2 regions of the Shewanella sp. DC2-4 genome follow, and region 1 is predicted to be linked to the other one. Evidence: riboswitches for the same ligand, from Rfam matches in the RefSeq annotation. Region 1 holds a riboswitch; the other holds the start of a gene.
The links. Region 1 has a riboswitch for lysine ahead of lysC (lysine-sensitive aspartokinase 3). Riboswitches for the same ligand answer to the same signal wherever they lie in the genome.
Positions count from the first base shown of each region.

Region 1 (15,153 bases):
ATGAACGAGCCAGTAAGCTTTCAGGTAAAGTCGAGTTCAGCGACAATGATTTAAAGAGATTTAAACCTGCTATGGCAACCACGACTGAGCAAGGATGCAATGCACAAGACGACGCACTCAAACCTAACAGCCCATTAAACCTTGTGCAGCACAGCAAGGAGTCAAGTGGCACTAGAGTGACGCTTATTTTCCCATCTCAACAGGAGCCTTCAAATGGGTAAACCTTATTCCGTACTGGTGGTCGATGACCATCCCCTCTTGCGCAAAGGCATCTGCCAGCTCATCGCTTCAGATCCTGACTTCAGCCTATTTGGCGAAGCCGGTAGTGGTTTAGACGCATTAACCGCAGTGGTCACCGATGAACCCGACATCATATTGCTCGATCTGAATATGAAAGGCATGACAGGCTTAGATACCCTCAACGCCATGCGCCAAGAAGGTGTTACCTCACGCATAGTAATTCTCACCGTTTCCGATGCAAAACAGGATGTTATCCGTTTACTTCGCGCTGGAGCCGACGGCTATTTGCTCAAAGATACTGAGCCAGATTTGCTGCTCGAAAAACTCAAGAATGCCATGCTTGGCCACAGGGTGATCAGCGATGAAGTCGAGGAATACCTTTACGAACTTAAAGATGCGACCGATGAACAAGAATGGATTTCGAGCCTAACACCAAGGGAGCTGCAAATTCTACAGCAACTGGCGGAAGGCTTAAGTAATCGCATGATTTCAGAGCATTTACACATTAGTGAAGGCACAGTTAAAGTGCACGTAAAAAACCTACTGCGTAAAGCCAATGCTAAATCGAGAACCGAAATGGCGGTGCGCTATCTGAATCATTAAAGATACGAAAATGAGCTTGGTATAGCGCAAACAATAAAGGCAATCCCATGATTGCCTTTATGTTTTTATCAAATAGAGATTAAATAAATGATTACAAACCTTTCTCAATAAATTGCTGCCAACTCAATAGCGCCTGCTCAAAATCCTCTAGGCCACAATAAGCTTCTGACTCAGCATCATAGAGTGACATAGCCTCTTCCAATTCATATTCTTGTTCAAAGCCTAAAGTATTGGCAAAGACTCGCGCCTGTTCACGCTCTAACTCTAAGGTAAAATCATTACCAACAAGACGCCATGAACCTCGTTTATCGGCTTGAATTTCTTTTATCACACCCAACACTTGCTGAATTTTAGCTAACTCAATCCCTAATTCTTCCGTAAACCATTGCCCAAGCACTTCATGATCCATGCTAAAGCTAGCCAAAAAAGTGCCAGTTAAACTGTTACGCCGAAATTCGTATTCCATTTTATTGTCTCTTTGATCTAAGCCTACTAATGCTAATTTTAACCTATCCTTGGCTAAGTTGCTTGCATCAGTCAGCACATCAAATTTATGTCAATTTACGTTTGTCTCATGTCGTTAAGCATAAGTCCTGACTTCATTTTCATGGCAAAATCAGTTAGTTTGTTTGGATGATTTTGAAAGTTAAATGGAATGCGATATGCACGAAGGATTTATCTACAGTTTAGTGCTCAGCGGCGCCCAAGCGGGTTCCACCTTGAGCCTAGAACAGATCGAAAAATGGGATCCTCAAGATGGCCTACTCTGGTTACACCTTCGCTATCGTAATAAAAAGGCACGCCACTGGATACTCAATAGCGGCCTGCCGAAGGTCGAAAGTGATGCCCTACTCGCCCAAGACACTCGCCCCCGCGCTGTGATTACAGGTGAAGGCATATTACTCGCATTACGCGGCGTTAACCTCAACCCCAATTCTGCTCCCGAAGACATGGTGGCAGTGCGTATCTATGCCGATAAACAGCGGATCATTTCCACCTGCGATCGCGAGTTACAGTCGGTCAAAGATGTCGCCGAGCTGATCCTTGAGGGAAATGGGCCTACAACTACGGGGGACTTTATCGTCGCAATCTGCGAACGACTGACCAATCGTAAAGTCGAGTTTATTGATAAATTGGAAGAACAGCTCTCTGATTTAGAAGAGCTAGTCGTCTCAGGCAATGTGAAAGACTTACGTACCGATATCGCCGAACTGCGCCGTCAAACTGTAGCCATTCGCCGCTATTTAGCCCCACAGCGCGAAGCATTCTCGAAAATGATTTCCGAGCAATTCAGTCTATTTAAAGATACCGAGCGACTCAAGCTGAGGGAAACAAACGATAAACTTATCCGCACCATTGAAGATCTCGATGCCCTGCGCGATAGAGCCAATGTGACTCAAGAAGAATTACTCAGTCAGCAGTCGGAGCAACTCAACAAACGCTTATACTTCTTATCCTTAGTGTCAGCAATTTTCTTACCGTTGGGCTTTTTAACAGGCTTACTTGGGGTCAATATTGGTGGGATACCGGGTGCGGATAACACTTGGGCCTTCGCCACCTTCTGCGGCATATTAATCTCACTCGTCGCCCTGCAAATGGCGCTGTTTTATCGATTCAAGTGGTTATAGCCACCTTAAAACAACGCCAATCCTAATCGATTGGCTTTGTTTTCTCTCAGTCCCATAAGCTAATTATTATGGGCTAATGCTTACGAGCTAATTTTTATGATTTAGGCTGGAATGTCGGCAACTCAAACACATTGGTCATCACTTTATAAAGCTCAGTCCCTTGGTGCACCGACGCCGAAGCAAAGTGCAGAATCGGCACACAGTCCTGCGGTAAACTTAAGGTCTTTAGTTCATCCGCCGTGCCGTATAAATCCATACGCAGCAAATTCACTAAGGGTTTGCCGGCGGTTAATGGCTCGCCCACAGGCGCGAGGTATTCCACTAAACCCGCGCTCGGAGCGTGATACTTTTTATAGTCTTTAAGGTAACAACCAAAACGGCGCATTTTAGCAGGTGCAACGGTTTCAGCGATCACGCCTCGGTGGCTTAAATATGCCAAAATCCCTTGTGCATCAACCCGTGCATCCTCAAGACAGACGCGCTCTTGGCTCGCCAATTCCAAGGTTAACGCTGACACTGCAACTCCTAAATCGCGCCCTTGAGATTTTGCAAAATCACTCAATTGCCACCAAGGACAAAACGCAGCCTCATCCATGGCGCCACCAAAGGCATTGGGGATAATGAGCGTATAAGGGATCGACAAAAACTGCGCAGCAGCTAAGTCATATTCGGGACAATACAAATGTTTACAGGATTTAGGACCCGTATGCAGATCGAGCACTATATCCGCGCCATGGGCCATAATCTGCAGATTAACCGCGAGCCTATGGCCAGTAGTAATGCCCCATTCATGACGCAATTTTTGCTGACAGGCTTCAACCAAAGTACTGCGATAGGCTTGGAGCAGCTCGCTATCACTCAGCTTGGCATGTTCCCCATACCAAGTCGGTAAATCGATTGCATGATTCAAATACTCACGATTCCAATTCGCGCCCGTAATAGGATCAAATCGGCCAAGGGTAAACTCACCACTTTTTTGGTTGATCCCGAGTGGATTGGCCAATGGCACTAAGGTGATTTCGCCGCGGATGTCACAGTGTTCAAGCTGCTTCATCAACTGATAAATCACCGCATTACCTTGTACTTCAGCACCGTGGACATTGGCCTGAATATACACTTTGGGGCCAGTCGCCTTATCATCACTCGGTTTGAAATGGTAGATAGGCAAAGTAAGTGCTTGCCCTGCGGCAAGCTCCCCGATTTGCAGAGACGATGTTGTCGGCAACATACTAAACGCCTTCGAACAGATTTTGATGCAGCGATTTAACCACTTGCGCCGCTTCCGATTCTGCCACTAACACACACAGATTATGTGGGCTGGCACCTTGGCAAATCATCCGCACATTGTGTGGTTCTAACACTTCAAATACACGGCGACAAATACCAGGCGTCGTCGCAATGCGATTACCGATAATAGCCACTAAGGCCAATCCATCTTCAACTCGCACACGACAATGCTGTGATAATTCTTGCAGCAATGCCTCACTCAACAGACCTTGACCACTCGAATCTGAACCAGTTTTATCGAGGGTTAGAGACACATTCACTTCTGATGTGGTAATCAAATCCACACTGATCTTATGTCGCGCTAATGTCGCAAAGGTTTCCGCTAAAAAGCCCTGAGCATGCAACATTTGCAAGCTGTGAAGATTTAATAGGGTTTGATCGCGGCGCAAAGCCACAGCGCGGAATACGGGCGCATCTTCCACTTGATGACGGATCCAAGTTCCGCCCTTTTCAGGCTCTTTACTTGAACCCACAAACACTTGAATTTGCTGACGAACGGCAGGAAGAATAGTCGCTGGATGCAATACCTTGGCACCAAAGGTCGCCATCTCGGCAGCCTCATTGAAACTGATCTCTGCAATTGGAAAGGCATTGGGCGCCAAACGAGGATCCGTTGTATAAATTCCCGCGACATCGGTCCAAATCTCTACCGCTGAGGCGCGTAACGCTTCAGCTAACAGTGCAGCAGAATAGTCACTACCACCACGACCTAACGTTGTTGTTTGTCCCGCTTCATCGGCACCGATAAAGCCTTGCGTGACAATCACTTGTTCAGCTAACAGTGGCTGTAGATAATCACGAGCTAGAGTCGCAATCTGCTCGACCTGAGGTTCAGCGCGGCCAAAGTGGCTGTCAGTACGTAACACTCGGCGCACATCGAAGGCACTTGAGTTAACACCTTTCTCGCGGATCACCGCCGAAAACAACGCCGAAGAACATTGCTCACCGAGGGACAACAACTCATCCATAGTCGCTTTGCTGCGTTGTGATGCGAGCGCTTCACTCAATACTGACATGCGACTCAATAATTTATCTAATGCGGCGGCCACATCGTTAGGACGACCGAGCTTATCTAAAATCGCATATTGAATTTGGGCAATTTGTTTTAATCGCTGTAATCGGCCATCGTCGTTGATCGATTCTTGGGTCAATTCTACTAGTAGATTTGTCACGCCGCTCGAAGCGCTGACCACGACTAAACGACAATGAGGATTAGCTAACACTATGTCGGCACAGCGATTCATAGCGTTATAGTCGGCGACTGAGGTGCCACCAAATTTTGCGACAACAAGGGACATTAGCGCACCTCCGTAAAACACGTAGGGCAACAAATAAATGCAGATTGAATAAGATATTGATTAACTAACATGATCACACTCCGAACTGACTTCGTTCGAAGAGCCTGGTGCTCAATGATAACGCACCCCAAAAGAAGGGAAACAGCAATCGTCACCAGAAGCTCTCCACCAATTACAGGTGACAATCGTCAGGATTCAGCCTGAGCGACCGACATAAACATGCAGCAACCATATCTATGCCTCGGCGTTAATCTCCCTCATCAGTCATCGCTGGAGTTTGTGCTCCTCTGACCGACTACCTAGTTAACGCTCCTCTTCTGTTCCTTTCCTAGGAAAGGGACGAAAAAAGTAGCAATAAACCCCTAATGAAGTCAATGCTAATTTCATAACAAATGAACAATTTAAATAAAATCTTTTGAAAACAACTAAATGTTCAAATCGGGTAGCTCGTATACCAGCTGCACATAATCTCTAAATTTGCCTAAACACACTTCATCATGTCCATCCAAGGTGCAAGGCACTAAGCTCACATCCCCTTGTTCGACAACATAAATCGCATATTGATTAAATTTCTTACCCAATTGCAATGCCATCGTTCTATCGATAAACACGGCCCAACTTTTTTCCATGTGGGATAAATCCGGTGCTGCGCCCACTAAAGCACGATAAGGGCTACCGAGTAATTCAATTTCACGAAGAAGTTGGCGATCGAGTAAACGGTTTTGGCTAGGAGAGAGAAGCTTTGAAGCGGGATTATGAGCGGTAATAACAGCAAAGGAAAAATCACAGGATAATGCTTGAGTCAGCAAAAACAACGGCGCTTGGTAACATTGCCACAAATTTTGAGTCGTATTGTCCATTGGTAGTCTAGTCGAAAAATGAACCCAAGCTAGTGTAGCAGAGTGATTGTAAAATCCAAAGAGGCGTGAACTGGCTCACAGGAATAAGAAATACATTAGTTATACTAATCAATAGCTAAAGTAAATATCATGGTAAAAAACCCTGCTCACCTAAAATTTGTTAACATTTCATTTGTTAACAAATGACTAAAACGAGTACAATGTACGTACTGGTGAGTTGAAACAGATTGAGCAAGATGCTTATCGTTCAATACAGTTTGTTACATATATCGCTTAAAGTAACGTGAACTGACCGGGCATCTGTTTAAAATCTGTTCTACATTTGATTTGTCTTTTAAACATTTAAAAAAAACAATAGTTAAGGAACTTATTCTAACTATTGCTTATCGAAGTTGGTACTGATTACGTTTTCTCGTATTACACTTAAACGTGCACTTAATCTACATCCAGATATAGATGTCACCGTAAAGATTTTCCTTTTGAGCACAAAGCAGTTCAAGGAAGTATCAACGCTTTTATGAATATAAGAGCCCGAAGTAAGTTGCTCTTATTGGTTAGTATAAACTGATTAAAATTTAGGTAAATAATATGCAAAATCCGCACATTCTGATCGTTGAAGATGAAGCCGTTACCCGTAACACGCTGAGAAGTATTTTCGAGGCAGAAGGGTATGTGGTAACTGAGGCCAATGATGGCGCAGAAATGCATAAGGCTATGCAGGAAAACAAAATTAACTTGGTCGTTATGGACATTAACTTGCCAGGTAAGAATGGTCTATTGTTGGCACGTGAACTACGTGAAATCAACAACATCGGTCTTATCTTCCTGACAGGTCGTGACAACGAAGTCGACAAAATTCTTGGACTTGAAATTGGCGCGGACGATTATATTACCAAGCCGTTCAACCCACGTGAATTAACGATTCGTGCTCGTAACCTTCTGACTCGTGTCAACAGCGCTGGCGCTGAAGTCGAAGAAAAGAGCTCAGTAGAATACTACCGCTTCAATGATTGGAGCTTAGAGATCAACAGCCGTTCATTAGTGAGCCCACAGGGTGAATCTTACAAACTGCCACGTAGCGAGTTCCGCGCTATGCTGCACTTTGTTGAAAACCCAGGCAAAATTTTGACTCGTGCCGATCTACTGATGAAAATGACTGGCCGTGAACTTAAGCCACACGATCGTACTGTAGACGTGACTATCCGTCGTATCCGTAAGCATTTCGAAAGCTTGCCAGATACGCCAGAAATCATCGCGACTATTCACGGTGAAGGCTATCGTTTTTGCGGTAACTTAGAAGGCTAATCACCCGCTAAGCGACATCCGCATTAATTGGTTTGATAAGAATCGATTCACAAAAAACCAGATCCTAGGATCTGGTTTTTTTATGCCTACTATTTGGCGTTTTTCAACTGCCTATCTAGGAAATCGGCCAGTGAGCGATATAAGTGATTACGCACTTTCTCGCCACGCATCGAATGTTTAGATCCAGGATAATCGATCATCTGGAATAATTTCCCTTCATCCTGCAGCGCCTTATAAACCCGAGTGCTGTTTTCAAACAAGACGTTATCATCGGCCATACCGTGATACATCAACAGACCCGATTGATAGTTTTTCACATAGGGAAACACGCTGCTGGCTTCATAACCCTTTCCATTCCCCTCAGGATGGGCTAAGTAACGCTCAGTATAATGGGTGTCATATAAGCGCCAGTCGGTTACAGGCGCGCCCGAAATCGCGGCTTTAAAGTAATCTGGCGCCTTAAATAGACTCATCAAGGCCATGTAACCACCGTAGCTGTGGCCGTAAATTGCTACATTATCGGCATCGACAAATGGCAGACTCCGTAAATAGTCCACTCCCACTTTTTGATCCTTGACTTCAGCTTCGCCCAAGTGACGGTAAATCACTTGCTCAAACTTTGTGCCCCTGTGGGCGCTGCCGCGGTTATCCAACTGGAACACCACATAGCCTTGTTGCACCAGATACTGGGTAAAGTAGTCCTGCTCGCTCCAACTGTTGGTCACTAACTGTGCGTGCGGCCCACCGTAAACCCGCACTACGACAGGGTATTTCTTGCTCGCATCGAAGGGAACAGGTTTGAATAAACGGGTTTGTAACACTTGGCCATCTTCGGCTTTCAGTTCACCAAATTCAGGGATTTGCCACAGACCCGCATAGTCATATAAAGGATGGCCTTGCTTGACTTCATTTTGCTCAACCCAAGCCAGTTGTTGGCCCTTGTCACCGTGTAAACTGATCTGCGGTGGCTGAGATAAGCTATTGAAATAATCCAGATACACACTTTGATTGTCGGCAAACACAGGATCGTGCATGCCCGCTTGCTTGCTTACCCGCTCAACCTTGCCACCCGCTAAAGGCACGCGATAAAGTTGTTTCTCGATTGGCGTATCTTTGCGGCCAGTGAAATATACCCAACCTGCGGTTTCATCTATGTATTCCAACGCATCGACAGCCCACTCGCCCTGAGTCAATTGGGTTTTAAGTTTGCCTTTTAAGTCAAAAAGATACAGATGATTAAAGCCGTCACGCTCAGACGCCCAAATAAAGGCAGACTGCTGCTTTAAGAAGTGCAGATCGTTATTGAGGTTCACCCAAGCGTTACTGCGTTCTTTCACTAAGGTTTTTGGCTTAGTCAGTGAATCTAACGCCACCAGTTGCAAATCTAGCTTATGTTGATCGCGACTCTGCCACTGGAACGACAAATGTTTGCTATCGGGCAGCCAATCGACCCGCGGCAGGTAAATATCTTTGCTATTGTCTTCGCTGTTCTCTTCGCGCAGCTTCACCCAATTGATAGCCTTATCTTTTAACGTGACCACACCGAGGGCGATGTCGACATTGTTTTTGCCGGCATAGGGATAGCGCTGCTCAGTAAGTTTAATACCGTCAGCATAGATTTCGTTACGGGTTACTTGCTCGACACCGGACTCATCAATACGGGTAAAGGCGATGGCCGATTCATCGGGCGCCCACCAATAACCTGTCATGCGATCCATTTCCTCCTGAGCGACAAACTCGGCCATGGCATTTTTAATCGCCCCGCCGCCATCGCTCGTCATAGCTTGGCGTTTTTTGGTCGCCAGATCTAACACATACAGATTTTGATCCCGCACGAAAGACACAAAATGTCCCTTGGGCGATAGGCGCGCATCTGTGGCAAACCCTTCGCCAATGGGAAGTTGGCTGACACTGTTATCCACTAATGAGAAATAATACAGATTACCAGCAGCCGGAATTAATAGCGCTTGGCTATCATCGGCCCAGAAGTACTCCATAATGCCTTCGCCATAAATACGTTGGCGTTCGCGGCGGGCCTTTTCTTCATCGGATAATTCATTGCTTGCCAACTTATCGGCATTGAGCAATAGGCTAGATTTGCCCGTCTTTACATCCATCTGCCAGAGATCATAAAAGTTTTGATTGTCTTTACGGCCCGCAAGATAAGTGACACGCTGACCATCGGGTGACAATTTCAAACCTCGAGGACTGGTGCCCGCTAATGCGGGCGAGGCATTCATTCGCTCAATCGTCAGTGGCAGTTTGCCGCCTTCCATTGCATAAGCTGGGGTAATTGAAAACATAGCTGTCGACATCATGGCCATTTGGCTCGCTATCAGTAGGGGAACGGCGCGCACCTTAAGTGAGCACGCAGGGAACCAAGTTAACCTATTTTTAATCATTATTATTCCTTGGAAACATAATCGCCTAAGATGTCAGCGATTAAAAACAAGCCGACATTGTGCCAGAGGCCGCCTATAAATAGAAAGAGCATGCAATATGCCGATACAAATTAGGCCCTTGCGCCAAGCTCAATCCAAATAATCCCTAAAAGCCTTAATATTCGCTAAAAGCATCAGCAACATCGCTGAAATTGTCGACTAACTGAGTTATCATTCGCGGCAAATAACGAAATTGACCTCATTGTTGAACCTCTAAAGGACATAACATGCAGACTCTTGCCCAGCACCTGACCTCACAGGCAGTGAACGACTCCCTCTCCCACCTAATTTTAACCTTAGCCGACACCTCAAAAGCCATTAGCCATGCCGTTCGCCACGGTGCACTTGCGGGCGTGTTAGGCGCGACTGAGCAAGAAAACGTCCAAGGTGAAACCCAGAAAAAACTGGATATCATCACCAACGACATGCTCAAAGATGCATTAAAAGCTGACGGTACAGTGCGCGGTTTGGCGTCGGAAGAAGAAGATCATGTGGTTGAAGTCAGCCGAAATGGTCAATATCTGGTGTGTTTCGATCCACTTGATGGTTCATCTAATATCGATATTAACTCATTAGTCGGCACCATTTTCTCCGTCCTGCCCGCCCCTGCTGGCGAGCTGACTGAAACTAGTTTTTTACAATCTGGCCGCGCACAATTAGCCGCAGGTTATGTACTTTATGGTCCATCAACCATGCTGGCATTAACCACAGGCCAAGGCGTGCAACTGTTTACTTTGCACCCCGCAACCAATGAGTTTTTACTGACTAACGCCGCCATGAGCATTAGCCCAGATACCCAAGAGTTTGCCATTAACATGTCGAACCAACGTTTTTGGGAAGCGCCAATGCAAACCTATATTGCCGATTTACTGCTCGGTAAAATTGGCCCACGCGAAAAATCATTCAACATGCGCTGGATTGCGGCCATGGTCGGCGATGTACACCGCGTGCTATCTCGCGGTGGTATTTTCACTTACCCAACCGACAATAAAGATCCTAAAAAACCATACAAACTGCGCTTGATGTACGAAGCCAACCCAATGGCATTCTTAGTCGAACAAGCTGGCGGTAAAGCCTCAACGGGTTACGAAACCATTTTGGATATTCAACCAACACAAATTCACCAACGTGTTGCCGTCATCCTAGGCAGCAGCAACGAAGTCGACGCTTGCCTGAGCTACCACGGTATCGATTACAGCGAAGAACCAAGTCTGGACTAAGCAGAATCGCTTAGATTCTGATTTTCATGATGAAAGCCACTGATTACAGTGGCTTTTTTGTTATTTATACGGCCTTGCGGCCGAGAAGGTCGTGGGGCTTCACCCCACACCCGACCAAGGAGGACTGCTCGTCCTATCCTCCTTGGATGCTCCATGACGTCCCCAACGGAGTTGAAAGCCCCTTGTGCTCATTGCCAAATCTGCTATCGCTTCCGAAGGATGCGTCCCTGCACCTGCGAAAGCTAGCTCGGCATCCATGCCGAGACTCACGCAATTTGTCTATTCGCCCTGCGGCAACTCCGAGGGGATAGTGTATTCCTCAGACACTGGAGTTATTGGAAAGTAATCAAGGCATAAAAATGAAGCCTATTTGCTCTTTGGCCTTTAATAAAGAGTCTTCAATGCCCTTCTGCAACTTCGCAGGGAAAGATGAACTTCTGCAATCTCAGAGTTAGCTGTTAATCCCAAAAGATTGGTTCCTGAACCATCTTTTTTAATCCAGCTAAACCCTGTGTATATCTGATAGTCAATAATGACACTCCCAGCGTTAATGATTAGCTATTTTTGTCTTTATCTTTGAACTGCAAAGTGGGTATTATGAGGCTGATTATTATCAAGTTATGAATGGATGCTGTTGATAAATGATTCTAAAAACCAAATCACTTCAAAATACCCAAACACCACAAACGATTGCGGGTCAAAAACAAGAACAGGATGTTGCCTTCTATTTACGCCGCGCCTTCAAAGATCATCCAGAAGTGTTAGTCATCAATGATTTTCGATTCACCTTTAACGGCGAAACCGCGCAAATTGATCACTTAATTATCTATACCTACGGTTTTGTATTAATTGAATCTAAAAGCATAAAAGGCCATGTAGAAGTCAACCAGCAGGGTGAATGGACTCGCAGCCACGGCAATCACTGGTTTGGCATGCCCTCACCAATCAAACAGGTTGAACTACAACAATCACTGCTTAAAGAGATGCTAAAGCAGCATCGAAGTGAAATTCTCGGCAAGTTACTCGGAATAAAACAGCAGGGCTTTGGCATGCGTTGCTGGGACCATGTGTGCGCGGTATCAAGCGATGCGGTAATCAACAGAGATACTATGCCAACCGCTATTTCAGAGCTGCTAGTTAAAACAGAGTTTTTAGTCGATAAACTTGAAAAAATCATGAATCTTAAAAGCAAGTTCATGCGCATTATAAATGTAAGCGACACCCGCCCCGACTTTAATCAACAAGAACTCAATTCAATTGCGAACTTTTTAATCGAGCGGCATGTAGACCCACATAAAGCAACAAGTGAAATAACGCTCGCGCAGACACAACAAGTCAGAGAGCCTATCGCGCACTTTGAAGTTAACAAAGCAGTTGAAGCTCAAACCCAAGCAATAACACAATCTAATACACACAGCATTCTTAGCTGTAAACATTGCGGAGAATCAACAAACTACACACCAATGTACGGTAAGTTTGGTTACTACATTAAATGCAATCAATGCACCAAAAACACACCAATGAAACAAGCGTGCCCAATGTGCCAAAGCAAAAATATCAAAATACAAAAACGCAGCCAGAGCTATACCCTCACCTGCCAAGATTGCAGTCATAGCTCACAGGTGATTTAAAAATTGGCGAAAATTTGGTCTAAGTTGCATAGCTTCAAATAAAGGTTAGATCTATGAAAATAGAATAAACAGAGATTCGTGCGTGTCCCAGCTTTCGCACGCCGAATACAAGAATGATGTAACAGATTCGAAAATATAATGATAAGTAAAAGGAAATATTTGATGGCTGAAAATGTAGCTACAGTTCAGAACGTTATTACAGAATGTATCGTACACAAGCTAATAAAAAAACAACACGTCAAAGGCGCTGACAAGGAATTACGCGAAACATTATTACCAGTAAACAGGTCAGTGCAAAGGCTAGTGGACCACCTTTACAACCTTTACTCAGGTAGCACAGGTAAAGCATTTGGGTGTTTCGAACCAGATGAGGATGAGTACCCCGTACAGCGATACATTCGACAACACACCCAAGAAGCTAAGTACGACTTTAAAACGTTATCGGAAAAACTAATGGTACGCTTAGCCAATAAAGCTGGAGAAGAACTATTAGCAACGGGAGGTTATGTACTTTTTGCAAAAATTAGCGTCGGCGATGTTCATTATTTGCTAGTAGCAATTGTTACTGAAACAGTAGGTACAGCTATTACAGATGGCCTAGATGTTATTGACAGTGTTCATCTTGATTTAAGTCACTTACGTGTTGCTGGTCGCATAGACTTGAATGCTTGGCAAACTGGGGGGGAGCGTTACATTAGTTTTCTCAAGGGACGAAGTGATATCGCTGATTACTTTAAAGTATTTATTGGTTGCAACGACATATTAAAACCACTTGTTGAGACTCAGAAGCTCGTTACAGCATTAGATACTTTTGCAACCGAGCAACAGATGGGAGTCGAGTCTAGAGGGGAGTTTTTGGAAAGAGCTCATCAATTTATAATTCAGTTACCCAAAAATACTCCCCTCAGCTTGACTGCTCTGGCCAATCACTGTTGGCCTGACGCACCCTCTGCACTTACAGCAACTTTATCGCGCGAAGAGTTTAGTTTGTCAGATGGATTTGTCCCTGATCGACGAGCAGCAAAAGGATTGGTAAACTTCGAAGGTAAATCTAAGTTCTGGAAGCTAAATTTTTCAAGAACTGCAATCAAAAATGGCGATGTCGAATATGACCATAAAAATCAAAGAATTATACTAACAAACATTCCTGATGACTTAAGAGAAGAACTATTAGCTGAAACAGCTGAAAATGAAGACGATGAATCTTAAGACACTTAGTAAACTATACAAAAATGTTGAACTTTTCGATGGCAGAAAAGGATACTTTACTGCGGCTGATACGGGAGAATTAGAGCTACTCCAATCAGCCTTAGCAGACTCAACTAATACAGGTGTACATCTCCTTCAAGCTTTTGATATCGAACAGTTAACGGTCGGTACTAGAGTTGAACTGGAGCTATCAGACCCAAGAACAGGACTTGGGCTTCTAGCTGATAGCTTTGACGATGTGTTGCAATTCCGAAAAGGTAAAATCCAAAAATCCCGATTCTACTTAATTGAAAATGCTTGGTACTCTGAAGATGAAAATGGCCCTGCAATAGTCGATAAATATCTTTCTGTATTGAAATTAGTTGAGCTACTGGGACTTGTTGCGGCTTATCTGGACAAAGATACACAGCAATTGGTATTTGTTAATAACGGTAAATTTATTTTGCCCGTTCAATATGTGACTAACGATATTGAACAAATTAATCAGGATTCTTTATCTAATTTGATGAGCTTTTTTGAGAGTCCTATCCACAAAGAGCAGAAGTTAAAAATTCTTGAAAAAGTTATATGCCAAAAGTACAAAAAAACCACAGAGGAACATAGATTCGCGAAGTTATTAAATGAACTTCCGGACATTTTCAAACAACTAGACGAAGGTTACGCAATATTTGCTTCTGATTTTTCTTACGAAAAAGTAGTAGATCAACTTGAAGTGACCAAGCTAGAAGAACTCGCAAAAATCAACAAAATATTTTCAGATATTCAGAACCAGATTCTTGGGATACCTGTGGCAACAGTCATTGTCGCCACACAGTTGAAATCCACTAGAGAGATTAACGACCTGTTTTGGATTAACACTGCTGTTTTGATTGGTGTGTGGATTTTCGTTGTATTAATTGACTTGGTGCTTCGAAATCAGAAGCACACATTAAACGCAGTGAAAAATGAAACAGAAAGAAAACAAAATCAGATTATTTGCGAATATAATTTTTTACATAAAACAGTCGAGAGTACATTTGATTTAATCTTCAAGCGTATCAAACATCAGAAAGTAGTATTACACGTCGTTGATTTTATAGTGACAGTAGGATTTATATTGGCTCACATCGTCTACTTTGCTCTCACAGAGCCAGCTTATTACTGGTTCTCAATCTTGAACATCTAGTTAAGTTTATTTTAAAAGACAAACTAGAGAAAAATGGCCTTGAATCTCTAAAGATTAGAGTAAAGATGGATTTGGCATAACTCTTTCAGTAGTTACAGCCAACACCGAGATCACAGAAGTTCACCCTACCATCGGAGTTGCCGCGGGGCATTTGCGTTCGTTGCGTGAGCAAGGCATGGATGCCGAGATAGCGTCAGTCGAATCAGGGACGAGCGTCTGACGCGATAGCATAAGGACGCTAAATGCCCAAGGGGTTTTCAACTCCG
Region 1 is NZ_JABRVR010000002.1:4,047,011-4,062,163, forward strand. It holds gene narQ (nitrate/nitrite two-component system sensor histidine kinase NarQ) at 1-221, shown strand, start outside; gene HQQ92_RS18375 (response regulator) at 214-843, shown strand; gene HQQ92_RS18380 (YacL family protein) at 935-1,309, opposite strand; gene HQQ92_RS18385 (zinc transporter ZntB) at 1,506-2,471, shown strand; gene HQQ92_RS18390 (succinylglutamate desuccinylase/aspartoacylase family protein) at 2,566-3,699, opposite strand; gene lysC (lysine-sensitive aspartokinase 3) at 3,701-5,056, opposite strand; lysine riboswitch at 5,207-5,381, opposite strand; gene HQQ92_RS18400 (DUF3293 domain-containing protein) at 5,482-5,916, opposite strand; gene arcA (two-component system response regulator ArcA) at 6,505-7,221, shown strand; gene HQQ92_RS18410 (S9 family peptidase) at 7,311-9,623, opposite strand; gene HQQ92_RS18415 (class 1 fructose-bisphosphatase) at 9,890-10,882, shown strand; gene HQQ92_RS18420 (nuclease-related domain-containing protein) at 11,524-12,513, shown strand; gene HQQ92_RS18425 (nucleoid-associated protein) at 12,676-13,722, shown strand; gene HQQ92_RS18430 (hypothetical protein) at 13,703-14,887, shown strand.

Region 2 (15,153 bases), 2.9 Mb from region 1:
GACTCACCTTCGACCAATCCTTTTAACTCATAATGACCTTTAGGCAAGGTATCACCTTCATAAAGGACGACATCGGATGCCTTGAAATAGTCATTAATCGCCTCACTGTCCAAATTACTGTTAAAACTGTAGTCGCTTGCACAGGCACTGAGCAGGAGCACTAATGCACTTGAGAGGATAATTTTCATGGTTTGACCTGAGGTTGAGGAGAAAACTGCGCAGCCTTGGTAGGCTGCGCCGATGCGATATTATTATCTGAGCAAATTCTACCGCTTAAGGTACTTTTGATAAAGCTGCTGATGGCGATTATTCAGATCTATCTGCCGCCCTTCAATCCAAATAGCTTCGATCTTATTGGTCATAGGGTCGAGAATGTCCCCCTCGGACAGCACGACACTGCCTTGGTATCCCACCGCTATCGCACCTAAATCTTCCACACCTAACAGTTTTGCGGCATCTAAGGTGATGGACTTAAGTGCTTGTTCAGGCGTTAAACCATAAGCGGCGCTGTAACCTGCGGCGTAGGGGAGGTTACGGCTATTCCAGTCCGATGAGAACCCAAGGGCGAAGGGAATATCTGCATTGGCGAGTAAATATGGGATCTTAAAGGGTAAATCGACTGGCTCATCTTTACGTTTAGGGAGACTCAAGGTATGAGGGTAAATGACCCCAGCTTTAACTTCCCTTAGGCTTGAGTCCAAACGCCATGCATCGTATCCGCCGACAATTACCAGTTTGAATTGGTATTTTTTCGTCAAGGCGATCACTTGCTCAATTTGGCCAACACTGTCGGCATGGGCAAACAGTGTCGCTTTGCCTTGGTATAGCGGCAGCATAGCCTGCCAGCGCAGGTTGTTAGTCGCAGACTGTGGATCTTCATTCTGGTTTTTGTCTTTGCCGCTGGCCTTATCACTTAAGAAATAGCGATAGCCATCTTCAAAGGTGATATTGAGCTTGTCGATCGCCTGCTGATTTTTCTCGATGGCCTTGGCTTTCTCTTTTTCATCTTCTGGCATGCGTTTGATTTGCGGCCAATAGACATGGAACTGTCCAGCACTTGGTGTCATCGCATCTTCAATCGTCCATGCATCGAGATCCACCAGTACCGATTGTCCTGCTAACCCATCACCGCTCGGAACGATTTGTGCGTGGGTAATGCCGTTGTAACGTATGGTCGGGATGAGCTCCGAATCCGCATTGTAAGCTGTGGCCGTGCTGATCTGCGGATTGATATAACCCACCTCGGCGTTATCAACTGTTGGGCGGCTCATTTCAATTTCGACTAAGCCTAAACTGGTGTCTAGGGCGATTAAGCCCGGATACAAGTGTTTACCGCTGGCATCGACGACTTGAGTGTCACTGATTTCTGCGGTTGCACTGTTGGTTTGGCTGGTGAGTTGGGGCCCAACGGCCGTGATCTTGCCATTTTCAATTAAGACGTCTGTGTTGCTGAGCACGCCTTGAGTGACTGTGTGCACAGTGGCGTTTTTAATCAGTACGCTGCGGCTTTGTTTAGGCGTAGGCACAATATCGCTTGCCATAGCTGGGGCCTGCGTGGTGCAAATTGCGCCGAGTAGCGCCACAAACAAAACGGTTTTAGATAAATGTTGCATTATTTGGCTCCCTCATGAGCGTGGCCCCATGCCTGATAGTGGGTGTCGCAGTGCCACTGTGGCTCGTTGAGTGGCGTGATTTTTTCACCCGCTTTAGTTTGGTCATCACTGCTGAGAATTTTTTGGATAAGTGCGGCGCGCTCGTTCACCACAGCTTGTTGGGCAACTTGGTCTTGGTCGCGGTCAAAATAGCGTTTTCCTTCAACCCATGCCTGCGTCACTTTGGCGTAAATAGACAGAGGCTCTGCGTTCCAGAGTACGACATCGGCCATTTTTCCTGGGGTGAGTGAACCCACAAATTCATCGACTCTTAATTGTTTAGCCGGATTGATAGTGACCATGTTCCAAGCATCTTCCTTCGACATATTGCAATACATCATAGACTTAGCCGCTTCTTGGTTGAGTCTGCGCTGCATTTCATAATCGTCTGAGTTAATGCTGGTGGTCACCCCCTTGTTTTGCATCAGACAAGCGTTTTGCGGAATCGCATCATACACCTCAAACTTATAGGCCCACCAATCGGCAAAGGTCGATGCGCCAGCACCATGGGCAGCCAGTTCACTCGCCACTTTGTAACCTTCGAGCACATGGGTAAAGGTTTGTACTTTAAAGTGATAGGCCTCGGCCAAGCGGATAAACATCAGGATTTCTGACTGTACATAGGAATGAATATGTACGTCGCGTTGCTGGTTTAATACTTCGGCGACCGCCTGCAGACGATAACTTGGACGCGGGGCGATGGTTTTCTTTTTATCGCTGGAGCGCAGATTATCATAGGTTTTTAACGCCTTTTCATAGGCGATAGCAGCGTCGAAGGTTTCTTCAAATAAGGCTTTTACTCCCATGCGAGTCTGGGGGAAGCGCTGAACAAATTTCTCGCCCCAGTTACTCTGTTTGACGTTTTCACCTAAAGCAAATTTGATACTGGCGGGCGCGTTAACAAATTTGAGTTGTTCGGCCGACTCGCCCCATTTCATTTTGATCAGTTGTGATTGGCCACCGATAGGGTTGGCGCTACCGTGGAGTAATTGCGCGCTGGTGACTCCACCCGCTAAGGCCCGATAGATTGAAATATCGTCGGGATTAATAATATCGCCAATGCGTACCTCAGAAGTCACAGCATCCGTGCCTTCGTTAGTGCCACCATTAATGGCGATATGCGAGTGTTCATCGACTATGCCGGCGGTGAGATGTTTACCTGTTGCATCGAGGACTTGATAACCTGATGGTGTACTTAATTGTTGGCCAATTTTTTCGATGCGGCCATTGGCCATCAAGAGATCAGCATGTTCGAGAATACCTTGTTTATCCGATGTCCACAGGGTGGCATTTTTGATATGTAGCTTCTCCACCTTAGGTGCTTCGCTCAGTCCGTAAGCGACGTTAGGGAAGGTGAGGTGACTCACTAGGCTCGTGCTGGCTTCATTCTTGGGAGCATTATTGCTTGTTTGGTCTGCTTTTTTGAGCTTTGCAGTTTGAGTTAAAGCGACACCGGCAACATTTGTAGTGCGACTTTTTGCATCGACCATACGACCTTGAATGCCGTCATCGGCCATCCACAGCGTAAAGCGGCTAAGGCCGTTAATGCCTGCGGCGCTCAAATCGGCAGTAAAGCTCAATCTTCCGTTATCATCTAACTTAAGTTGAGTGAGTGAGATACTTTGTTCGCCACTGCTTAAATTACCTTGGATGTTGGGTTTATCACTTTTACTTTCATCATGTAGCGATAAATCTAGCGTGAGGTTATTGAGGCTTAATTGGTAATCTCCCAGTAATCGTGCTTGGGGAAGTGAGCGCAGACTTTGCTCCTGACCTTGCAACCAAACACTGTAGATCTGGCCATCTTTAAAGATATTGCCTTTAGTGATAACAAAGTCAGCCATATAACCGGGCGCGAGTTTACCGGTAAAGTCGGCGGTGCCTGTCATCTCTGCGGCTTGGGTGGTGAGTGCCGCGAGAGCGTTTTCTTCACTTAAACCTTGGGCAATGGCTTGGCGTAGGCGCGGCCAGAAGGCATCGGTCTTAATCCCAAACTGCGTTAACGCAAAGGGGATACCTGCGTTAGCTACCGCCGCAGGGTTGGTTGGTGCACGTTCCCACTGTCTTAAATCCGCCAGTGACACTTCACGATCAGCGTCATCTGTCCCTACATCGGGCGCCTGCGGATAGTTTAAAGGTAAGATCAACGGATAGTTCAGCGCCTTTAACTCATTGATGCGTGAGTATTCTTGACCATTACCAAGTAGGTTGGCTGGCAGTTTATGTTCTTTGAGTAAATGGGCTGCACGTAATTGGTCGTTGAGATTTTTGGTTTCAAAGATAATTTGCTTATCGGCTAAATTATCTAAACGCTCAAAGGCAATATTAAATTCGACTTGATTGTTTATTGCGCCATTGGCAGGTTTGTTTTTATTTTGGTTATACCAATTTGCATCGGCAAAGGTTTGCCTAATAAGTGCAATGCTGCCCATTAATGATGAGGGATAATCTTGTTCAGACGAACCTTTATCAAATGCCATAAAAGGTTGACTGCGGGCGCGATAAATCACTTCATTAGCCGTTTTGTCTGCTAATGAAAGGCTGACACCCGTCCCACGGAAGATACCGTCGAGTTTGCTACTTTGCACACTGGTGAAACCATTATTAATCCACTCTTTTGCGCGTTCTTTATTGGGGTAAATGTAATTAAACCATTCTTTTTCAGAATGAATTGCACCATTTTCCGCATTACCACCGATACGCTTTATATCATAGACGGGGCGAGTGAGCTTAAGTTTGGGATATTCGAACTCAATCCCATAATCAGTAAAAGGATCGATAAATCCGGGATAAATTGTATAACCACTCAAATCGATTCTAAATGCGCCAGCGGGAATGTCGTTGTGCTCAATAATGGCTTTAATTCGATTATTTTCAATTAATAAAGTGGCATCGCTTAAACGCTTTCCCGGGGCAATAATTAATTCAGCATGGGTAAATGCAGTGAGTTTACTGGATGTTGTTCCAGTATTGAGTTGGGCAAATGTTGTTTGTGATACTAAGCTAGCGATTATGCTGCAGCTTATCATTATCTTATTGTTTATCTGCATTATTTTATTCAATCGAGTGAGGGTGAACAAAGAGTAACTGAAAGCAGATGTAAATACTAAGGCTGAATTGTAACGTAATTTGAGCGGGAGTGAGGTGCGGAATTAACGGCTGTCGTTTAAGTTTGAAACGATTGATGGATATAAAAAAGCTCGCAAATAATGCGAGCTTTTATGCAAACTGGTGTTGGCAAATTAGCGCCATCACACTTGGTTGGATTAGATTAAGAAATCTTCCATAGAACGACCTTTGTTGATCTCGTTCTTAAATACGGTAGGCATACGGCCTTGGCCAGTCCATTGAACCATTTCACCGTCAACTTCAATTTGGTATTTGGCTGGACGAGGAGCGCGTTTCTTTGCAGCAGCTTTAACAGCTACGCCACCTAAGTCATCAATTGATAAACCAACGGCTTCCATTTGTTGACGGATTTCTTCAATCTTAGCATTACGAGCTGCCATGGCTTGTTCTTCTTCCTCAGCCATAGACTCGCGTTCTACTAAAATTTTATCTAATTTGTCGGCTAAATCACGTAACTCTTCAACGCTAAGTTCTTTTACTGCAGCTTTAAAACGACGGCCGTGAGTTAATATCTCTAAAAATTCGCTCATATCTATTTTCGTCCCACTCTATTTTTTAATACAGGATAATGGTGAACAACACCTAAATGATAGAAACTAATATAGCTCGAATCAAATAAAATTATGCGTTTTAAGGAAATTAAATATTATTTATTTTTTGAACTTTTCTTATTCCCTCAAATAAGTGTCCAAAAAAGTGGCCGTTGCAGCGGATTAAAAAATACAAACAGGCGTTTGACTTTGGTTGACGTTAACGTTAACAGGACGTAAAGTTGCTCTATCCTGCATTGGTATTAACCAATGTTTTGTCCATGTACATGAAAGTGTAGGAAGGAAACCCTATGAAAGTATTGGTGCCCGTTAAGCGCGTTGTTGATGCCAATGTGAAGGTCAGGGTCAAAGCTGACAATACAAGTGTTGACACTGCAAACCTAAAAATGGCGTTGAACCCTTTTTGTGAAATCGCAGTAGAAGAAGCGGTTCGTTTAAAAGAAGCGGGTAGCGCTACTGAAGTGGTTGTTGTCAGTATTGGTAATAAAGCCGTGCAAGAACAACTGCGTACCGCGCTTGCATTAGGCGCAGATCGTGCAATTCATATCGATACTGAAGAAGAGCTCGTGCCAGTGTCTATCGCCAAATTGCTCAAAGCGGTACAAGACAAAGAACAAGCAGAGCTGGTGATTTTTGGTAAGCAATCCATCGATGGTGATAATAACCAAACTGGCCAAATGTTTGCCGCGTTAATGGATATGCCACAGGCGACCTTTGCTTCAGAAATCAAATTAGAAGCGAATACATTACAAGTCACCCGTGAAATTGACGGCGGCATGCAAACTCTCAAGCTGCCTTTACCTGCTGTCGTGACCGCTGATCTACGTTTGAACGAACCCCGTTACGCTTCACTACCTAACATAATGAAAGCCAAGCGTAAGCCATTAGAAGTATTTACTGTGGCAGACTTAGGCGTGACGTTAAAGAGTCACCAAACGATTGTGAAGGTCACTCCGCCAGCTGAACGTAAAGCGGGCATCATGGTAGCGTCGGTAGCTGAGCTAGTTGAAAAGTTAAAAAATGAAGCGAAGGTGATCTAATGGCCATTTTAGTATTAGCTGAACATGATAATGCTGCACTGAAACTCGATACGGCAAAAATTGTTACCGCCGCCCGTGCCATAGGCGATGAAGTACATGTCTTAGTTGCGGGTCACCAATGTGGCGCGGTTGTCCAAGCGGCGCAGGCACTACAAGGTGTTAGCCAAGTACTCGTTGCTGATGCCAGCGTGTATGAAGCGCATTTAGCGGAAAATTTTGCCAAATTGCTGGTGGACTTAGCGCCAAACTATGGTCACATTCTGGCCTCGGCTTCAAGTTTAGGTAAGGATACGCTTCCGCGCGTTGCAGCATTATTAGATGTCGCGCAAATCTCAGAAGTTATTACCGTCGTCAATGCCGATACCTTTGTGCGCCCTGTGTATGCGGGTAACGCCTTAGCGACAGTGCAAAGCCATGATGCCATTAAAGTGATAACAGTGCGCGCCAGTGCGTTTGACGCTGCGCCAGAAGGTAACAGTGCGGCTGTGACGACACTTGATAAAGTGTTTGAAGCGAGAACTCAGTTTGTTTCTCAATCGCTGACAGTTTCTGCCCGTCCAGAGTTAGGCAATGCTGGCATTATCGTATCTGGCGGCCGAGGCATGGGCAGTGGTGAAAACTTCGGTATGTTAGAGCAACTTGCTGACAAGCTCGGTGCAGCCGTTGGCGCATCACGCGCTGCAGTTGACGCAGGTTTTGTGCCTAACGATTTACAAGTGGGTCAAACCGGTAAAATCGTTGCGCCAAACTTGTATATTGCCGTCGGTATTTCTGGCGCGATTCAACATTTAGCCGGCATGAAAGACGCTAAAGTCATCGTTGCAATCAACAAAGATCCTGAAGCGCCGATTTTTCAAGTTGCCGATTATGGACTCGTTGCAGATCTGTTTGAGGCGGTTCCTGAGCTGATTACAAGTCTCAGTTGATTTTATCTGTGATCTAGGTCACATTAAGTGGCTTTGCGGTAGCATCTGCTAAGCCGCTTATGTTTTTATGTGCCTCACGCCCGTGCAAGGGCGTTCTTAGAAGTAGAGGCGCGCCAAATATTAGTAGTGATCAGTAGGGTGATTCCGTTGATCGATTGCGAAAGGATTTGGTGCCGAAGTGGTTCGATTTATCACGATCAACTGCTGGGGTTGTACCTAATAGGTGCAGCACTGCCATAGTATTTTCCGATATGGATATTGGGAATAGTTACTATGGAGCGCTACTGATAGGACAGGTGACCTTGGGTATCTATTGCCTTTTCCCACCAGTTCAGTCGCCCTCCATTCGTATTTAACGAAGATAATAATCAATGACTGTTATGAATTATGCCGATTCGGCACTTTCCTTGTTGCCGCCTGCGGTGGCTATCGTGTTGGCGATCTTGACTCGCCGTGTACTGCTTTCTTTGGGGTTAGGTATTTTAATTGGTGCTTTATTGCTCAATCAATTTTCACCTTTAGCAACGGGTGAGTTTGTATTTAATGGCGTTAAAGGGCTTTTTTGGACTGATAAAGGTCTAAATTCGTGGAACTTATATATTCTCGGTTTCTTAATTGTACTGGGAATGATCACAGCGTTAATTACCGTAAGTGGCAGCGCGCGGGCTTTTGCCGATTGGGCTCGTTTACATATACGTAATAAACGTGACGCTAAACTATTGACCATGTTTTTAGGTTGCGTAGTTTTTATTGATGATTATTTCAATAGTTTAGTTGTTGGTTCGGTCGCTCGACCTGTTACTGATCGTTATTATGTTTCCCGCGCTAAGTTAGCTTATTTATTAGATTCTACTGCGGCGCCTGTGTGCGTTATTTCTCCAGTTTCGAGCTGGGGTGCTTATATTATCGCACTCATTGGCGGGATATTAACTGCCCATGGTTTTGCTGATACAGGTCATTTGAGTATTTTTATTCAAATGATTCCAATGAACTTTTACGCAATCTTCTCCTTGTTATTATTACTTTTTGTTGTCTTTATGGGATTAGATGTTGGGCCAATGCGTGAGCATGAGCTCAATGCCCAACGTGGTAATTTATACGATGAGTCTAAAGGATTACCGCCTGGGGCGAACGCGGATTTACCTGAAGCCGAAACCGGTAAGATTTTAGGTCTATTTCTGCCGATTACCGTGTTGGTATTTGCAACCCTCTATTTTATGATTAACAGTGGCGCTCAAGTACTCGCGGCGGAAGGGATTGAATTTAATATTATTTCTGCTTTTGAGAAAACCGATGTCAGTTCATCACTTTTCTTTGGTGCATTAATTGGTCTAGCGGTTTCGCTGATATTGAATTTAGTGCAAGGCGTTGAGAAATTGATGATAGTCAAAGGTATAGTGCAGGGCGCTCGCTCTATGCTGCCGGCGATTTACATCCTGTTATTTGCTTGGACAATCGCAGGGGTGATTGGTCAACTCGAAACCGGTAAGTTTATGGCGAGTTTAGCAACAGGAAATATTCCGTTCGCGTTTTTACCCGCCTTAATGTTTGTGCTAGCAGGTATTACTGCGTTCTCAACCGGTACTAGCTGGGGTACGTTCGGGATCATGTTGCCGATTGCTGCTGATATGGCTATGGGAAGTCACACAGGCATGATGTTGCCTATGCTTGCCTCTGTGCTGGCGGGGGCTGTATTTGGCGATCACTGTTCACCAATTTCCGACACGACTATCTTGTCGTCTACGGGCGCCAGTTGCCACCACATTGACCATGTGGTGACTCAGCTACCTTATGCACTCATTGCGGCGTTTATTAGCTTAGTGGGTTATGTGGCACTTGGATTTACCGAGTCTGTTGTCGCGGGTTTAGTGGCTTGTAGTGTGGCATTTGTGATTAGTATTATCGTACTTAAAATCAAATCTAAAGGCGCAATTAGCTAGACGTTAATTGAAACCTTTCACTGCAAACGTTCACGTCAAATAAGTCAAAATAAATCAGCCAGCATTATGCTGGCTGATTTTTTTGGTTAAGGCTGAGTTTGTCTTTATCTTTAGCCTATCGCATTAAGGCTACCAACTCTTAGCTTAGCGTGCTTGATCTAGACCGCGGCGTTTAAGTAAGCCTTCCGTGGTTGGTTCTTGTCCGCGGAAGTTTTTGTAGGCGTCCATTGGCGCTATGCTATTACCCACTTCACGGATCGTTTTGCGGTACTTCATGCCGATTTCACGATTGAGCCCACCTTGGGTTTGTACATACGCAAACGCATCCGCCGCTAAAATCTCACTCCACATATAAGCGTAATAACTTGCCGAGTAACCGCCGGGGAAGGCGTGGGCAAAATAGGTCGACTTATAACGCGGAGGTACGGCACTGATGTTTAAGCCGTGCTTTTTCAGGGCATTGGCTTCAAAGGTTGGTACATCTTGCAGCGGCGTCTCTGGGCTTAATGAATGCCATTCCATGTCTACTAATGCGGCGGCCATGTATTCCAGAGTGTCAAAGCCTTGGTTGAAGCTGCCAGATTTCAGCAGTTTTTGCAGCAGTTCATCGGGAATGGGTTTGCCCGTTTCGTGGTGTTTCGCGTAGTTCGCTAACACTTTTGGATGGGCGGCCCAATCTTCTTCAAACGTCGATGGAAATTCGACAAAGTCGCGTGAAACCGAGGTACCCGCCAGACTTGGATAAGTCACTTTAGAGAACATGCCGTGGGTGCCGTGACCCATTTCATGGAACATAGTGGTGACTTCGTTATAGCTGACGAATGTAGGTTGACCTTCGGGCGCTTTCTTTATGTTCATCACGTTGACGACCACAGGTTTAGTGCCTTCGAGGAAGGATTGACCGACGAACGAACTCATCCAAGCGCCACCACGTTTACCTTCACGGGCAAAATAGTCGGCGTAGAAAATGGCCATGCTTGATCCATCGGCATTAAACATTTCGTAGGCTTTTACATCGGGATGGTAAACCGGTAAATCTGGGCGTGGTTTTAAGGTGACGCCATAGAGTTCTTTGAGTGTGTAGAATACGCCGTCTTCGAGCACGCGGTTAAATTCGAAGTATGGGCGAATGCTATTGGCATCGAGAGCGTATTTTTCTTGGCGGACTTTTTCTGCGTAAAACTCCCAGTCCCACGGTGCCAGTTCAAATTTCCCACCGGTTTTAGTGATCATCGCTTGAATGTCGGCCGCTTCTTTCTCTGTGTTAGCAACTACCGCAGGCACCATTGAACCAAACATGCTGTAAACCGCTTCGGGTGTTTTGGCCATTTGCGGTGCTAATCGATAACTTGCCCAGTTTTCATAGCCTAATAGTGTTGCGCGCTCGGCTCTGAGTTTCGCTAAACGAGATACGAGTGACGCAGTTTCGTTTTCACCAGTTAAGCCACGGTTCGCTGAGGCTTCCCAAATACGCTGGCGTAGCTCACGGTTTTCCAGTGATGCCAACACAGGTTGGCGAGTGGTGTTGGTTATGTTAATCAGATACTTGCCATCGTGACCGGCCGCTTTGGCATCGTTCGCGGCTGAAGCTATTTCACCGTCGGTTAATCCAGCAAGTTCACTTTTTGAATCCACCACAACGGCGATTTCTTTGGTTAAGCGTAATAAACGCTGAGAGAACTCATTCGTTAGTGTTGATTGTTCTTCATTTAACGCGCGGATTTTAACTTTTTGTTCATCGGTAAGTTTAGCGCCAGCCATGATAAAGCGTTGGTGATATACCTCAACCAAACGTACGGCTTCTGGGGTTAACCCTAAGTTAGTGCGGTCGTTATAGATGGCTTCGATACGGGAAAATAGCGCTGGGTTTAAGTTGATATTATCTGAGTGGGCCGCCATTTTTGGCGCCATTTCCCCTTGGATTTTACGCAGTTCTGGATTGCTGTTTGACCCTGCTAAATTATAAAACACGCTTGATGCACGGTTGAGTAGGGCGCCGCTTTTCTCCATAGCCACAATCGTATTATCGAAGGTTGCTGCTGCCGGATTATTGGCTATTGCGATAATTTCTTGGTACTGCTCTGCCATGCCTTGCTCTAGGGCTGGCGCGAAGTGCTCATTCTTGATGAGGCTAAAATCAGGGGCTTGATATTGCAGGTTACTGGCTTGGAACAGCGGGTTTTGGGTTTGTACCGAGATAACGTTAGGTGCTTTAGTTTCTGTGCTGCTGCAACCTGCCATGAATCCGGCGGTGAGAGTGGCGCCGATGGCGATGGCAATAAAACTTTTACGCATAATTGAGTGACTTCCTTTGAATTGTTGTTTTTTTAGGACTGTAACGTTAGTAACTTAAATAGGACTGAAAATGGCTTGTTATCGGGTAATGTCTAAGTAAAAAAGGAGCCTCGCATTAGCGAGACTCCTTTGGCTATTTCCTTGCAGGGAAAATAGGTACCGCTTTTTACTTACTTCTTAATCACGCGATGATGAGATGATTAATTAGCGAGTAAACTTGTGGTATTTATCAATACCAGAACTTCTACCTGTGTCATGACATACTGCACAGGATTCAGAGGTCGGTTGTTTAAACCAGTCAGCAACCTTTGGTATGCTGATTTCACCACCGTTGCTTGCCATATGCGCCTTAGCTGAATCGCTAGTGTGGCAGGCATAACAGTTAGCGGTGACTGGGCTTGTCATTTTGCTACCTGGCTCAGCGATGTATTGATTTGGCACTTTGCTTAAATCAATCGCTTTTTCATGACAGGCAACGCAGCTAGTAGAGGCTTCAATCGCGCCTGCACCGTTAGCGGTTTGCGCTTGAGTTCCATCAGCTTTAACTTCACCGACTTTAGCGCCATTACCCCAGTGCCAGCTGTGCACCATAGGACCAAAACCTGCGCCTAAGGCTGCTGAAGTACGTTCCATGCCGTTGTCATGGCAGGCGATACAAGCTTTACCACCTTCATCGAAGGCACCATTTTTGTGGAACGCAGTGGCATCGTTGTGACAAGTAGTACAGCTGTTAGTACTCGCTATCTCACGACGTTCGAAGCCAGAGACCTTTTGAGTGGTGACAGGGTTAACGACATCTGAGTAAGCCGTAAAGGATATGCCCATAGAACCATCATAACCTGTCGCTCTTAGGCTGCCATTACTTTGGTAGCGTTGCTTGCCATCATATTCCATCCAACCAGCGGTACTGAATGTCACGCGGGCAGAATAAACATAGTTAGCATTCACTGCGCTGATATCTGTCAGTAAATGACAGATATTTTTAGTGCCGTCAGTGTTGTAACCATAGTAGTAGTTAGTACGGTTACCTGGGCGACCCACTAAGCTGCCATTTTCATAGGAATGTAAATAAGCGCCCGCATAAACTACGGGTTTCTTAGCGTCATATACTAGCGGGCTAGAATAGTTAAAGTTGTCTTTAATGCTAAAGACGTTACCATCGGTGTCTTTCACTGTCAGTGTTGTACACCAGCCTGGGGCGGTTACTGCTGCCGCAGCACCTGTCGGCGCATAGTGGTCTGTCTTGGTAGAAATATCATCTACTTTAACAGGTGTTGATAGACTTAATTTATACTTAGCGCGAATCGCTTGGCGTTCGGTTATACCCGCTTTGCTTTCGTGCATAATGCGCAGATCCGCACCATTACTTGGGATAATAGCCCCTGGTACGCCACCACTGTCATGGCAATCAATACAACCTGGTCCAGCTACGTTGATGTTTTTAGGTGCTTCAACGTGACAAGATGTACAGTTTTGTACTGAAAAGTCTTTAGTAAAATCTTGGTGATTGATATGACCAATTTTAGATAGGGTGTTTGTCGCATAGCCACCCGTAGAGAAACCTTCAGCATTGACAACTGCGCGGCTAACTGAACCGTGACACACTAAACAGCCTTCCACGAAGGTGACTTCGCTGTCCATGCCAGTAGCGACATAGCTTGCATGACGACGAGGGCTTGTTGAGTAGTCGATATGGCAAGAGTAACAACTATCAGTTGTGGTTGAATGGGTGCCTTCAGGTTTGTTAACGACCAGAGGTTTAGAGGTCGCAATACCATTATTACCACCGACACGTAACCAAACAATACCTTCAGTGCTTGGATTAACCCCTTTCATTGGTACTTTAAATTGGTAATGACCATCAGCTAAAGCGGTCAATTCAGCGCCGACGGTTGCTTGAGTTGCTTCACCGCCAATATGGACGTTATCTGCAACACCATTTTTATCAGCTTCGGTGCGGTTAGTGATGAAGCCTTTATCTGTTAGTGCAGCCACTTTGGCTTGAGCATTTAACAGTCCGTTGATTAGGTTATTGTTTTCATCTGTAATTTCAAATTCGTAAGTGATACTGCCTTCGCCAAAGCTATAGTTGATCACTTTGACGTTAGTCATAGTAGAACTGGTGACTGGGGGCGGTGTTCCAGGCTCTCCGGGTGTTCCAGGTTCACCGGGTGTTCCAGGGATACCGGGCGTTCCTGGTGCTCCATCTACACCATCTTTACCATCATCGCCACAGCCAACAAGGGCGCCAGTTAGTGCTAAGGCAACTAAATATGCCAGTTTTCTAGAGGTGAAAATTCTCATCATAATCTCCATTTGATCCAATATGCGAATAAAGGACGGAGTGGAGCACTAAAGTTTGCAGGGTAGATTAGTGCTTTGACCGTTGGTCTCAATTTGCAAGCTATCGAATACTTTTCTTTTTTTAATTGAGCACGTTTTGTCTCGAATGAAATATTACTGTTAAATTTGTGTTTGTTTTTTGAGCGCAAGCCCATTTATACCTATTACTTTGGAGGTAGATCGCACTTTTTAAATTTAACTTTTACTAATTTTTCCTTATGAAACAACATTTAAGTTTCAGTTAAGCTTTCATTAACAATTGAGCGGTATCGGGGCGTTTTTTATGTTTTTTGCAGGGAAGAGTATTAAATGAAGTGGACTAGAAATATTTCAGGAGGCGATTGGGGATTAAAATGATTGATAAGTTGGTGTCATTGCAGAATTTCATGATAAAAGCTTAGCGGCTGCTAGTGTTCTGATGTGAAGCGCAATGTTAGACTAGCGCTCAATTTGGCTCTGGTAGCAGACGCGTAAGCGATAACGTTTTTAAAGGGTATAAGTCTTGGCTCAATTGTATTTTTATTATTCGGCAATGAACGCGGGTAAATCCACTTCCCTATTACAGTCATCCTATAACTACCGTGAACGCGGTATGAATACTTTGGTCATGACAGCTTCCATAGATGACAGATATGGCAAAGGTAAAGTGGCCTCACGTATTGGCATTGAAACCGAAGCACAGGTATTTAGTAGCCAAGATGATTTGACTCAAATGATTAGCGATGTGCATCAAGCTACGCCATTAAGTTGTGTGCTGGTGGATGAGTGTCAGTTTTTGAGTAAAGAACAGGTTAAGCAGCTGACGCATGTGGTCGATAATATTGATATTCCTGTACTCTGCTATGGCCTAAGAACGGACTTTCAAGGCGAACTTTTTAGCGGCAGTCATTATTTATTAGCTTGGGCCGATAAATTAGTTGAGTTGAAGACTATTTGTCATTGTGGGCGTAAGGCTAACATGGTGGTGCGTCTTGATGGTGAAGGCAAGGTGATGCGCGAGGGTGAGCAAGTGGCGATTGGCGGTAATGAAAGTTACGAGTCTGTCTGTCGCAAACATTTTCGTGAATTTATCTGGGATGCGCATGAATATGTGGGATGAGGCTTCGTTAATAGTGTGATTATTGAGCGACTCATTCTTTTTGTGCGACTTAAATTAGCTCGTTTTGTTTTTAAGTCATACTGTCTGTTGCCTTAATCGCTGAAAATACCTTGATATCAACAAATTAATATTTGGCAAAATGTACTATCAGCTTAACATTAGTATTGATTAGTGGCGG
Region 2 is NZ_JABRVR010000002.1:1,190,587-1,205,739, forward strand. It holds gene rcsF (Rcs stress response system protein RcsF) at 1-188, opposite strand, end outside; gene HQQ92_RS06025 (amidohydrolase family protein) at 267-1,613, opposite strand; gene HQQ92_RS06030 (amidohydrolase family protein) at 1,613-4,702, opposite strand; gene HQQ92_RS06035 (H-NS family nucleoid-associated regulatory protein) at 4,919-5,311, opposite strand; gene HQQ92_RS06040 (electron transfer flavoprotein subunit beta/FixA family protein) at 5,623-6,372, shown strand; gene HQQ92_RS06045 (electron transfer flavoprotein subunit alpha/FixB family protein) at 6,372-7,298, shown strand; lysine riboswitch at 7,394-7,590, shown strand; gene HQQ92_RS06050 (Na+/H+ antiporter NhaC family protein) at 7,670-9,238, shown strand; gene HQQ92_RS06055 (M3 family metallopeptidase) at 9,383-11,533, opposite strand; gene HQQ92_RS06060 (cytochrome c3 family protein) at 11,738-13,837, opposite strand; gene HQQ92_RS06065 (thymidine kinase) at 14,379-14,975, shown strand.
Region 2: it holds a riboswitch for lysine, as region 1 does, so the genes downstream of both, HQQ92_RS06050 (Na+/H+ antiporter NhaC family protein) here and lysC (lysine-sensitive aspartokinase 3) in region 1, are expected to answer to the same signal.